One region of the Streptomyces sp. MAI_2237 genome, then DNA from elsewhere that is predicted to be linked to it. Evidence: riboswitches for the same ligand, from Rfam matches in the RefSeq annotation. Region 1 holds a riboswitch; the other holds the start of a gene.
What was found. Region 1 has a riboswitch for ZMP and ZTP ahead of LN251_RS18030 (glycine hydroxymethyltransferase). Riboswitches for the same ligand answer to the same signal wherever they lie in the genome.
Positions count from the first base shown of each region.

Region 2: it holds a riboswitch for ZMP and ZTP, as region 1 does, so the genes downstream of both, LN251_RS39965 (bifunctional 5,10-methylenetetrahydrofolate dehydrogenase/5,10-methenyltetrahydrofolate cyclohydrolase) here and LN251_RS18030 (glycine hydroxymethyltransferase) in region 1, are expected to answer to the same signal.

Region 1 is NZ_JAJPGQ010000003.1:1,652,277-1,658,443, reverse strand. It holds gene trpS (tryptophan--tRNA ligase) at 1-480, opposite strand, end outside; gene LN251_RS18035 (hypothetical protein) at 604-1,341, shown strand; gene LN251_RS18030 (glycine hydroxymethyltransferase) at 1,356-2,804, opposite strand; ZMP/ZTP riboswitch at 2,838-2,925, opposite strand; gene LN251_RS18025 (glutathionylspermidine synthase family protein) at 2,984-4,165, opposite strand; gene LN251_RS18020 (hypothetical protein) at 4,174-4,512, opposite strand; gene LN251_RS18015 (DMT family transporter) at 4,652-5,473, shown strand; gene LN251_RS18010 (chorismate-binding protein) at 5,571-6,167, shown strand, end outside.
Region 2 is NZ_JAJPGQ010000009.1:1,003,689-1,009,855, reverse strand. It holds gene LN251_RS39975 (RNA polymerase sigma factor) at 21-569, shown strand; gene LN251_RS39970 (CU044_5270 family protein) at 562-1,701, shown strand; partial or broken gene LN251_RS39965 (bifunctional 5,10-methylenetetrahydrofolate dehydrogenase/5,10-methenyltetrahydrofolate cyclohydrolase) at 1,702-2,551, opposite strand; ZMP/ZTP riboswitch at 2,572-2,655, opposite strand; gene LN251_RS39960 (nuclear transport factor 2 family protein) at 2,737-3,102, opposite strand; gene LN251_RS39955 (hypothetical protein) at 3,274-3,555, shown strand; gene LN251_RS39950 (ABC transporter ATP-binding protein) at 3,619-5,373, opposite strand; gene LN251_RS39945 (S-(hydroxymethyl)mycothiol dehydrogenase) at 5,510-6,167, shown strand, end outside.

The sequences.
Region 1 (6,167 bases):
CAGCTCGACGTGCTGGCGCTGGTCCTCGCCGACCGGGACCTCGTGGGCCTGGTAGAGCAGGATGTCGGCGACCTGGAGGATCGGATACGTGAACAGGCCGACGCTGGCCCGGTCGGCGCCCTGCTTGGCGGACTTGTCCTTGAACTGCGTCATGCGGGAGGCCTCGCCGAAGCCGGCGAGGCAGTTCATGACCCAGGCCAGCTGGGCGTGCTCGGGCACGTGGCTCTGCACGAAGAGCGTGCAGCGCTCCGGGTCGAGGCCGGCCGCGAGGAGCTGGGCGGCGGCGAGCCGGGTGTTGGCCCGCAGCTCCGCCGGGTCCTGCGGGATCGTGATCGCGTGCAGGTCGACGACCATGTAGAACGCGTCGTGGCTCTCCTGCAGGGCCACCCACTGGCGGACGGCGCCGAGGTAGTTGCCGAGGTGGAACGAGCCGGCGGTGGGCTGGATTCCGGAGAGCACGCGAGGTCGGTCAGAGGCCATGTTCACCATTCTCTCAGGTTCGAGGACCCGATCCGGAACCGGCCGGAAACAGGTGGGAGCCGATCTGTGCCCGGCGGTGTAACAAGGTGGGGGACGGACGGCGGAGCAGCGAGGGGGCGGCCGATGCGACGGCTGGGGGGACGGACGGGGGCCGGGTGCGGGGCCCTCGTGTCGACGGTGGCGGTGTTCGCGGTGTGCGGCGCCCCGGCGGCTCACGCGGACGGCGAGCGGGACGTCCCGGACGTGGCGATGGTCGTCGCGGGCGGTACGGGGCGGACGACCGTGCTGCGGTCCGGCGAGGCGGCCTTCGCGTGTCTGCGGCGGCTGCTGGCGCCGACGTACACGGGCACGGAGCGGGTGCCGGAGGACTGGACCGAGGGGCGCTATCCGCCGGTGCACTTCACCGTGGTCTGGGGGCTGAGCGGCGTCGGGGGCTGGCCGCAGACCGACCGGGCGCCCGGCGGTGACGTGGCCGTGGAGCGGCAGGACCAGCTGGTCGTGGCGGCCGACGGCACGCCCTGGATCCGCAGCGATCCCGCGCCCGAGGTCCGCGACGACGACATCCGCTGGCACCGGGCGCCGCGTTCGGTGTTCGTGGAGCTGGAGCGGGAGAAGGTGCTGAGCGGGCTGGGGGACGCGGGAAGCAGCGCCGGGGGGAGCACGGGCATCGGGAGCACGGGCGCCGGGAGCACGGGCGCCAGGAGTACGGGCGCGGGGAACAGTGTCCGGTGGGCGCTCTCCGGGCTGGGTGCCGGGCTCGTGGCCGGCGTCGGCGGCACGCTGCTGATGCGCCGCGCGGCGGCCCGGCACGGGGCCGGACCGCCGCGGGACGAACCACGACAGGAACTGATCGACCTCTGACGGCCGCGGGGGCGTCAGCCGAGGTCGATCTCCGGGTACAGCGGGAAGCCGGCCACCAGGTCCGTCGCCCGCTGGGCGATCTCCTCGGACACCTTCGCGTCGAGGACGTGGGAGGCCTTGGAGGGGGCGCCCGACTTGGTGGTGCCCGGCTCGGCGGTGGTCAGGACGCGGTCGATCAGGCCCGCGACCTCGTCCATCTCGGCCGTGCCCAGACCGCGGGTGGTCAGGGCGGGGGTACCGACGCGGATGCCGGAGGTGTACCAGGCGCCGTTCGGGTCGGCGGGGATCGCGTTGCGGTTGGTGACGATGCCGGAATCGAGGAGCGCGGCCTCGGCCTGGCGGCCGGTGAGGCCGTAGGAGGTGGCGACGTCGATCAGGTTCAGGTGGTTGTCGGTGCCGCCGGTCACCAGGGTCGCGCCGCGGCGCATCAGCCCCTCGGCCAGCGCGCGGGAGTTGTCGACGATGCGCTGGGCGTAGTCCTGGAAGGCGGGCTGCCGGGCCTCGGCGAGCGCGACCGCCTTCGCGGCCATGACGTGCGGGAGCGGGCCGCCCAGCACCATCGGGCAGCCGCGGTCGACCTGGTCCTTGAGGGAGTCGTCGCACAGGACCATGCCGCCGCGCGGGCCGCGCAGCGACTTGTGGGTGGTGGTGGTGACGATCTGGGCGTGCGGGACCGGGTCGAAGTCGCCGGTGAGGACCTTGCCGGCGACGAGGCCCGCGAAGTGCGCCATGTCGACCATGAGCGTCGCGCCGACCTCGTCGGCGATCTCGCGCATGATCCGGAAGTTCACCAGGCGGGGGTAGGCCGAGTAGCCCGCGACGATGATCAGCGGCTTGAACTCGCGGGCGGACGTCCGCAGCGCCTCGTAGTCGATCAGGCCGGTGGCCGGGTCGGTGCCGTAGGAGCGCTGGTCGAACATCTTGCCGGAGATGTTCGGGCGGAAGCCGTGGGTGAGGTGGCCGCCGGCGTCCAGGGACATGCCGAGCATGCGCTGGTTGCCGAAGGCCTGGCGCAGCTCGGCCCAGTCGGCCTCGGAGAGGTCGTTGATCTGGCGGACGCCGGTCTTCTCCAGGAAGGGCGCCTCGACGCGGTCGGCGAGGACGGCCCAGAAGGCGACCAGGTTGGCGTCGATGCCGGAGTGCGGCTGGACGTAGGCGTGGCGGGCGCCGAACAGCGCCTTGGCGTGCTCGGCGGCCAGCGACTCGACCGTGTCGACGTTGCGGCAGCCGGCGTAGAAGCGGCGGCCGACGGTGCCCTCGGCGTACTTGTCGCTGAACCAGTTGCCCATCGCCAGGAGGGTCGCCGGGGAGGCGTAGTTCTCGGAGGCGATCAGCTTGAGCATCTCGCGCTGGTCGGCGACCTCCTGGCCGATGGCGTCGGCGACGCGCGGCTCGACGGCTCGGATCACGTCGAGGGCGGCGCGGAAGGCGGTGGACTCGGTGGAGAGGGAGTCGGCTGACATGAGGGACCTCCGGACGTCGGCTTTCAGCGTTCACGGTACGGCCCAGGCGCACGGCACTCGCTGACTCAGGCCGCTCCCCGATGGTCGGTCCCATCCCAGCGCGCCAGTCACGGCCCACCGATCACCCTACCGGGGATGCCGTAAGGGGCAGGGAGCCGTCCATCATGCGAGCGGTGGGGTCAGAGGATCACGTGGGGCAGGAAGCGGGCGTACTCGTCGGTGATCAGGCCGGACGACTCGCGGATGCCGAGGCCCGCCGACTCGTCCTCGACGACCCAGGCGCCGAGGACGACGTGGTGTCCGTCGAAGGCGGGCAGCGGGGCCAGCTCCTGGTAGCAGCAGGGCTCCTCGCGGGGCACCGGCTCGCTGCCGGGCTCGTGGATCGTGACTCCGGCGCCCTCGCGGCCCAGCAGCGGTTTGGCGACCCAGCCGGTCGTCGTCAGCTCGCGCGGGCCGTCGAGGTGCGCGGCGAGCAGGTTGGGGTGGTCCGGGTACAGCTCCCACAGGATCGCCAGCAGCGCCTTGTTGCTCAGCAGCATCTTCCAGGCGGGCTCGATCCACAGCGTCGAGCCCGTGCCGCCGCCGTTGTCGAGGGTGTCCAGGACGTGCCCGGCGAAGGCGTCGGTGGTCAGCCATTCCCACGGGTAGAGCTTGAAGCAGCTGCGGATGAAACGGAGCCGGTTGTCGACGAAGCGGCCGGAGAAGGAGTCCCAGCCGATCTCCTCCATCGAGATCCAGTCGGTGTCCAGGCCCGCCTGCTCGGCGGTCTCCTTGAGGTAGGCGACCGTCATCAGGTCCTCGCCGAGTTCGTCGTCCGAGGAGTGCGCGAAGTGCAGGGGGCTGCCGGGCGGCAGGAGCGGGGCCTGCCGCTTCCAGGCGGCGACGAGGCGTTCGTGCAGGGAGTTCCACTGGTCGGCGCCCGGGAAGCGCTCCTCCATCCAGAACCACTGCGGGGAGGCGGCCTCGACCAGGGAGGTGGGGGTGTCGGCGTTGTACTCCAGCAGCTTCGCCGGGCCCGTGCCGTCGTAGCGCAGGTCGAAACGGCCGTAGAGGGAGGGGAGTTCGGCGCGGCGCCGCCAGGCCTCGGTGACCGCCTCGGCCACGCGGGGGTCGGTGATGCCCAGTTCGGGCAGGCGCCCCTCGGCGACGATGTGCCCGGCCGCGGCGAGGCACATGCGGTGGAGTTCCTCGACGGTCTCCTCCAGGGCCTCGACCTCGCCGAGGGTGAAGGAGTAGTAGGCGCTCTCGTCCCAGTAGGGGCGCAGGGAGCCGTCGGGGTGGCGGGTGAGGGGGTAGATCAGGCCCTGTTCCTCGACGGTCCGCCGCCAGTCCGGGCGGGGGGTGATGGTGTGTCGGCGCATGGGTGCCCTCAGCCGCCGGAGCTTCCCTTGCCGCCGCCGAAGCCACCGCGGGAGACGCCGTGGCCGCCCGAACCGCCGGAGGACTTGCGGGGCTTGGTGAAGGAACCGCCGTCGACCCAGCCGCCCTTCTTGGTGCCCTCGTAGTACCAGGCGCCGTTGACGGAGGACTTGCCGGAGGCGCAGTTCTTGTCGGCGACGACCTTGTAGCCCTTGGCCAGTCGGTTGCTGTCGCGGTCCACGCAGCGCTTGTCCGGATCGGAGGAGCACGCGGTGAGGGCGGCGGCGAGCAGGCCCATCCCGCCGAGGACGACCGTGCCCGAGCGTAGTGTCCGGCGTGCGTCCGCCATGTTCGTCTCCCCGTTGACGTGCCCGTGTGAAGGTCCTGGTGATGTTCCTTCGGCGCACAGCCTAAAGACAGGTAAGAGCGCTCGACGAGCCCTCCCCGTTGTGGTAGCCCTCGCCTACAGTCGCTTTGTGATCTTTGGGATGGTGTGCGCCCTGGGGGCGGCGGTCTGCTTCGGTACGGCCACGGTGTTGCAGGCGGTGGCCGCGCGGGAGGCGACCGGGGGTGGCGGCGGAGAGGCGGCGCTGCTGCTGCGGGCGTTGCGGCAGTGGCGGTATCTGGCCGGCCTGGCGCTGGACGGGCTGGGCTTCCTGCTGCAGATCGCGGCCCTGCGGTCCATCCCCATCTACGCGGTCGCGGCGGCCCTCGCGTCGAGCCTGGCGGTGACGGGCGTGGTCGCGGCCAAGCTGCTGCACGTGCGGCTGAGCAGGCTGGAGTGGGGCGCGGTCGCGACGGTGTGCGCCGGGCTGGCGATGCTGGGCCTGGCCTCGGGCACGGAGGGCGACCGTCAGGGCTCCATGGCCCTGAAGTGGGCGATGCTCGGGATCGCGGTGGTGGTGCTGGCGCTCGGGCTGGTGGGCGGACGGTGGTCGGGGCGCGGGCGGGATCTGGTGCTGGGACTGGGTGCCGGATTCGGCTTCGGGGTGGTCGAGGTCTCGGTGCGGCTGATCGACTCGCTCGCACCACTGGATCTCCTCGCCAATCCGGCGACGTACGCCCTGCTGATCGGCGGGGGCGCCGCCTTCCTGCTGCTGACGTCCGCGCTGCAGCGCGGTTCGGTGACCACGACCACCGCCGGAATGGTCATCGGCGAGACGATCTGGCCGGCGGCGGTGGGCGTGGTGTGGCTCGGCGACCGCACCCGGGACGGACTGACCTGGCTGGCGGTGCTGGGATTCGCCGTGGCGGTGGCGGCGGCGCTGGCACTGGCCCGGTTCGGGGAGGCGCCGGCGGAGACGGCGTGAGCCCGTCGGCCGTCTGAACGAGGCGTGGGGCTCACCCGTACTGGAGGGCGCGCGGCAGGAATCATCGGCCTGGGCGCGGACCGAGGGAGGTGAGGGGATGAAGACCCTGCTCATCGACCGTCACGACGCATACCCCTACAACCTGTTCCAGCTGATCGCCGAGGTCAACGGCGAGGAACCGGTCGTGGTCCCGGACGACGCCGGCGAGGCGGTTCCCGATCTCGCCGTTTGTCTGGCGGAGTTCGACAACGTCGTGGTGTCGCCGGGACCCTGGCACCCGGCCGGACCGGGCGGCGCCGGGTTCGGCGCCGCCGTGCTCGCCGGGTCGGTGGTCCCCGTGCTCGGCGTCTGTCTGGAGCTTCCGGGCAGCGCGCCCGGGGAGCGGGGCGGGGTGGCGCCGGTGCCCCGGCCCCGGCCCGGGCAGCTGTCCAGGGTCAGGCACGACGGACGGGACCTGTTCCAGGGACTCCCGCAGGACTTCACCGCCGTCCGTCACCCCTCCCCTGCGGTGCGGGAGCCGCTCCCGGAGACGCTCGAGGCCACCGCGTGGTCCGAGGACGGTGAGCCGATGGGACTACGGCACCGCGGTCGGCCCCTGTGGGCGGTGCAGTTCCGCCCGGACTCGGTGCTCACCGAGTACGGCCACCGGATCCTGGTCAACTTCCGCAATCTGACGGCGGTACGGGCGCGCAGG
Region 2 (6,167 bases), on a different contig from region 1:
GTGCCGGACACGAACCGAACATGAGCAACGACGAGATCTTCGCCGCTGCCTATCGCGAGCACTACTGGGCGGTCAGCCGTTATGTCGCACGTCGACTGAGCGGGCGGACCGGCGAGGTGGAGGAAGTGGTGGCGGAGGTGTTCACGGTGGCCTGGCGGCGCCGTGCCGACCTGCCGGCGTCCCCGCTGCCGTGGCTGTACGGCGTGGCACGCAACTGTCTGGCCAACGCGGTACGCGGACACGGGCGCCGGCGCAGGCTGCTGGACCGGCTGGGCAACGACGAGACCGCGCACGGCCGGCAGATCGTGGACAGCCCCGACGCCGAAGCGCCGGGCGCCTGGGTGCACGACGCGCTGGGCCGGCTCTCCGAGGCCGACCAGGAGGTCCTTCGCCTGACGGCCTGGGAGGAACTGGGCGTCGACGATCTCGCCGTCGCGCTCGGCTGCGGCACCCGGGCGGCCGCGATGCGGCTGCACCGCGCCAGGCGCCGGCTGCGCGCCGAGATCGACCGTATGCGCCCCGCTCTCGCCGACGGAGGGACCGCCACGAAGGAGCACCGCCATGGCTGACGAACTCGAACTCCTGCGCCACGCCAACCCCGTACCGGCCGACGCACCGCGTTTCTGTGACGGCCCCTTGGACCACCGGGCGGAGCGGCATCTGACGGACCTGCTGGACGGCGGGCGGAGCGAAGGCCGGCGGTCGGCGCCTCTCCCCGGCCGGGGCCGGCGTGCCGGGCCGCCCCGGGGCCTCCCGTCCGACGGCGAGCGCCGCGGTGAGAGCGGGCGGCGGACGCGTGGTCCCGTCCGGGGCAGCCGGGGGAAGGTCCCCTGGGGGCGGTCCGCGCCTCTTGTTCTCGGTAGCCGGCCGGCCAAGGCCGCCTGGGGTCTCACGGCCGCCCTCGTCGTGACCGTCGTGACGCTCGCCCTCGTGCTCACCGGCCCCGGCACGCCGCCCGCCGTCGCCGCGCCCCGTCCGCTCGTCGTGCAGGCCGGCTCCACCCCCGTACCGCTGAAGGTGCTGGCCGGGCGGGCGCGGGCGGCCGCGGCCGACGGCTCGCCGAGTCTGCGCAAGGGCAGCCACGTGCAGTCGTGGAGCCTCGGCATGAGCGAGGACGCGCCGCCGATCACCCTGCCCGAGGAACGCGTCGTGCGCTGGCGGGCGGACGGCAGCCACACCGAACTCGTCGTCGCGACCGACCCGCGCCACCCCGGCCGGCCCGTCCTCAGCGACGGTGGCGGCGCCCGCCCGGTGCCGGACGGCCATGTGATCAGCCGCCGGACCTACCCGCCGAGCTGGAGCGACGCCCCGCCGGAGTCGACCCCGCCGCACGACGTCGCCCGCCTGCGCGGCTACCTGAGCGAGGCCGCGTACCTGCACACCGCCGCACCCACCACCCCCGAACTCCTCGACGCGGTGGAGGTGTTGCTCGACCACTGGACCCTCGGCGCCCGCGAGAACGCGACCCTCGCGGCGCTGCTGGCGGACACCGGGGGCCTGCACCCGGCCGGGCAGGTGACCGACCGGCTCGGGCGGCGCGGCCAGGCGTACGTCTACGAGGGCCGGGGCCTGCGCCGGATGCTGGTGATGGACCCGGTCACCGGCGCCGTGCTCGGCCTGGAGAGCGTCTTCGTCCGGGCCGATCCCGCGTACGGCGTCAAGGCCGGCGACGTGATGTCGTACAGCGCCTGGATGCGCTGATCACACCCCGAGCTGCCGGGCGGCGGCGTCGACGGTCTGCTCCAGCAGTGTGGCGATCGTCATCGGGCCGACACCGCCCGGCACCGGCGTGATGAGGGAGGCGCGCTCGGCGGCGGAGTCGAAGTCGACGTCGCCGACGTTGCCCGCGTTGTACCCGGCGCAGACGACCACGGCACCCGGCCTGATGTCCTCGCCGCGGATCAGCCGCGGCCGGCCCACCGCGGCCACCACGATGTCCCCCTCCCGGACCACGGACGACAGCTCGCGGGTACGCGAGTGGCAGTAGGTCACCGTCGCGTCGCGGCCGAGCAGCAGCATGCCGACCGGCTTGCCGAGGATGGCACTGCGACCCACGACGACCGCCCGCCTGCCGGCCGGATCGACGTCGTACTCCCTCGAGCAGCCGCATGATCCCGCCGGGGGTGCAGGAGACGAATCCCGGCAGGCCGAAGCTCATCGTCGCGAAGGACGCGAAGGTGACGCCGTCGACGTCCTTCTCCGGCGCGATCGCCTCGAACGCGGCCCGCTCGTCGATGCGTTCGCCGACCGGGTGCCGCAGCAGGATGCCGTGCACGGCGGGGTCGTCGGACAACGCGCGCAGAGCGGCGACGAGTTCCCCGGTGGTCGTGGCGGCCGGCAGGGCCACATGCCGGGACGCGATGCCGGCCTTGCGGCAGCGGTTCTGCTTCATCCGGACGTACGTGACGGAGGCCGGGTCCTCGCCGACCAGTACCGTCGCGAGGCAGGGCGCCGCACCGGTGCGCCCGGTGAGGTCGGCGGCGCGCTCGGCGGTGTCCTCGACGATACGGCGGGCGAGCGCCGTGCCCTCCATGAGCCGGGCCTGGGTCATGATCCACTCCTGGGCCGGTGACGGATCGCCCAGGCGCACGGCATCGACTCCGCGGAGCCGCTCCCCGGTGGTGCTCCACCTCAGCGCCAGTCACGGCCCGCCGACAGCCTGACCCGAGGCCGGCCCGGACAGACCGAAGACCGGGACCGCCCACGGCGGGCGCCCGGAACCCGGCCTCTCTCCTCCTACTCGTCCCAGGCCTGGATCAGGATCTCCTCGGCGATCTTCCCGTCGCGCAGCGTGATCATCGACTCGGCGAGCACCCGGGTGCCGTCCGAGTACCGGCAGGACTGGCTGTACGCGGCGTGGTCGCCCTGGATGATGCACTGGTCGACCTTGTGCGTCATGTCCCGGCTGTAGATGTCCTGGAAGAGGGCGCCGATCTCGTCGCGCCCGCGCAGGACCCTGGGCCGGCTCGGCTGACTGTTGCGGTCCACGATGCGTACTTGCGCGTCGTCCGCGTAGAGGGACAGAAGATCTGTCGCCGTGTGTCCTTCGACGCCCTTGCGCAGTGTCTCGGCGTTGAAGGTGGAGCTTGCCGCGGTGCCCATGGTGACCTCCTCCGAGAGCCGCGGCCCTGTGCGGAGCGGGCCGCGCAGCACCTCACCTTCGAGACTCCTCCGCCCCGGCAGGCTCGGCAAGCGCAGGGGTGCGATGCGCCTGACGGGTGAGCGGGGCGGTGCGCCCGTGTCCGGCCGGCGTCCGCGGCCGTTGCTGAAACCATGATCTCAACACGACGTATCGCCGCCGCCGTTGGTCTCGCCGCGGGGATCACGGGCCTCGCCGCGCCGATGGCGGGCGCGGCCCCGGCCGTTCCGAACCCGGGCCGGATCAGCCCGATGGCCACGCTCGACTCGCTCGCGGCGAGCGACGTGCCGGCGAAGCACGTGGGCGAGATGCCCCGGCCGTCCGAGCAGCTGCAGCGGCTGAACGACCTCAACCAGCTGCACCAGGTCACCGACCTGGCAGCCCCCCTGCTCCCGCTCCTCGGCGCCATCCACTGAGCCGCTGACCGACCGAGGGCCGCCCGATCCGGGCGACCCTCGCTGTGTGCGGGGACCCCGACCTCACCCGGCCGTCGCCAGGAACTGGGTCGCCGCGAGCTCCGCGTACAGCGGGTCCGAGGCGACGAGTTCGCGATGGGTGCCCACGGCACGCACCCGGCCCGCGTCCATGACGACGATCCGGTCCGCCATCGTCACCGTCGACAGCCGGTGGGCGACGACCAGGACCGTCGTCGTGCGGGCGACGTCCGCGACGGTGTCGCGCAGCGCCGCCTCGTTGACCGCGTCCAGCTGCGAAGTGGCCTCGTCGAGCAGCAGCAGGCGGGGACGGCGCAGCAGCGCGCGGGCGATGGCCACCCGCTGGCGCTCACCACCGGAGAGCTTGGTGCCGCGGTGCCCCACCAGCGTCTCCAGGCCCTGCGGCAGGCGGGAGACCAGCCCGTCGAGACGGGTCGTCTTCACCACGCGCGCCACGGCGTCGTCGTCCGCCTCCGGGTTGCCCAGCAGCAGGTTGTCCCGCAGTGAACCCGACAGGACCGGCGCGTCCTGCTCCACATAGCCGATCGCCGACCGCAGCCGCGGCAGCTCCCAGTCGGCGAGCGGGCGGCCGTCCAGGGAGATCGTCCCGGACTCGGGGTCGTAGAACCGCTCGATGAGCGAGAAGACCGTCGTCTTGCCCGCGCCGGACGGACCGACGAACGCCGTCATGCCGCGCGGGGGCACGCGGAACGACACCCCGTGGTGCACGTACGGCAGGTCGTCGGCGTACCGGAAGCGGACGTCGTCGAAGGCGAGGGCGGCCGGTTCCGCGCCGGGCGACGGCAACGGAGCGGGCCGGTCCGCGGGTTCGGACGGCAGGCTCAGCGCCTCCTGGATGCGGGCCAGGGCGGCCGCGCCCGTCTGGTACTGGGTGATCGCGCCGACCACCTGCTGGATCGGGGAGATCAGGTAGAAGACGTACAGCAGGAACGCCACCAGCGTGCCCACCTCGATCGCCCCGGTCGCCACGCGTGCCCCGCCCACCGCCAGGACGGTGATGAAGGCGATCTGCATCGCCAGACCGGCCGTGTTGCCCGCGGCCGCCGACCACTTGGCGGCGCTCACGCTCTGCCGCCACGACTCCTCGGCCGCCTCGTGCAGCGTCCGTTCCTCACGGTGCTCGGCACCGGAGGCCTTCACCGTGCGCAGCGCGCCGAGGATGCGCTCCAGCGAGGCACCCATCACTCCGACCGCGTCCTGCGCCCGCCGGCTGGCCCGGTTGATGCGGGGCACGATCACCCCGAGGACCGTGCCCGCGCCCGCGATCACGGCCAGCGTGACGCCCAGCAGCACGGGGTCGACGAGTCCCATCATCACCACGGTCGCGACGAGGGTGAGCCCGCCGGTGCCGAGGCCCACCAGGGAGTCGGTGGTGACCTCGCGCAGCAGTGTCGTGTCCGAGGTGATGCGCGCCATCAGATCGCCGGGCTCGCTGCGGTCCACCGCCGTGATCCGCAGCCGCAGCAGATACGACGACAACGCGCGCCGCGCGCCGAGGACCACCGACTCCGCGGTGCGCCGCAGCACGTACGAACCGAGCCCGCCCAGGGCCGCGTTGGCGATGACGAGCGCGGACATGGCGAGCAACGCGCCGGTGATGGCCCGGTCGTGGGACAGGTCGTCGATGAGTCCCTTCGCCACCAGCGGCAGCAGCAGCCCGGTGGCGCCCGTGAGCAGCGACAGCAACGCGCCGGTCAGCAGGGCCCACCGATGCGGCCGGACGTAACCGATGAGCAGCCGCCAGGCGGCCGGTGGGGTCTCGGTGGTTGCGATGCTCACGGGGCTCCTCGCGCGAAGGGTGGAGCATTCAGGCTACGTCGGCCGCGTCGCCGGGCGCGGGGCGCCGCCGCCGTTACCGATCAGTCACCTCTAGGGTCGAAAGGACGGACACCGGCGAAAGGAAGGGTTCAGCACCATGGCGCAGGAAGTACGGGGCGTGATCGCACCGGGCAAGGACGAGCCGGTGCGGGTGGAGACGATCGTCGTGCCCGATCCCGGTCCCGGTGAGGCGGTCGTCCAGGTGCAGGCGTGCGGGGTGTGCCACACCGACCTGCACTACAAACAGGGCGGCATCAGCGACGACTTCCCGTTCCTGCTCGGGCACGAGGCGGCGGGCATCGTGGAGTCGGTGGGGGAGGGCGTCTCCGACGTGGCGCCCGGTGACTTCGTGATCCTCAACTGGCGTGCGGTGTGCGGGCAGTGCCGGGCCTGTCTGAGGGGCCGTCCCTGGTACTGCTTCAACACCCACAACGCGAAGCAGAAGATGACGCTGACCGACGGCACCGAGTTGTCCCCGGCGCTCGGCATCGGCGCGTTCGCGGAGAAGACCCTGGTCGCCGCGGGGCAGTGCACCAAGGTCGACCCGGCGGTCTCCGCGCAGGTGGCCGGTCTGTTGGGTTGCGGTGTGATGGCGGGCATCGGCGCGGCGATCAACACCGGCAACGTGGGCCGCGGCGACACCGTCGCCGTCATCGGCTGCGGCGGCGTCGGGGACGCGGCGATCGCCGGCTCCCGGCTGGCCGGCGCGGCGAAGATCATCGCCGTGGACATCGACGACCGGAAACTGACCACCG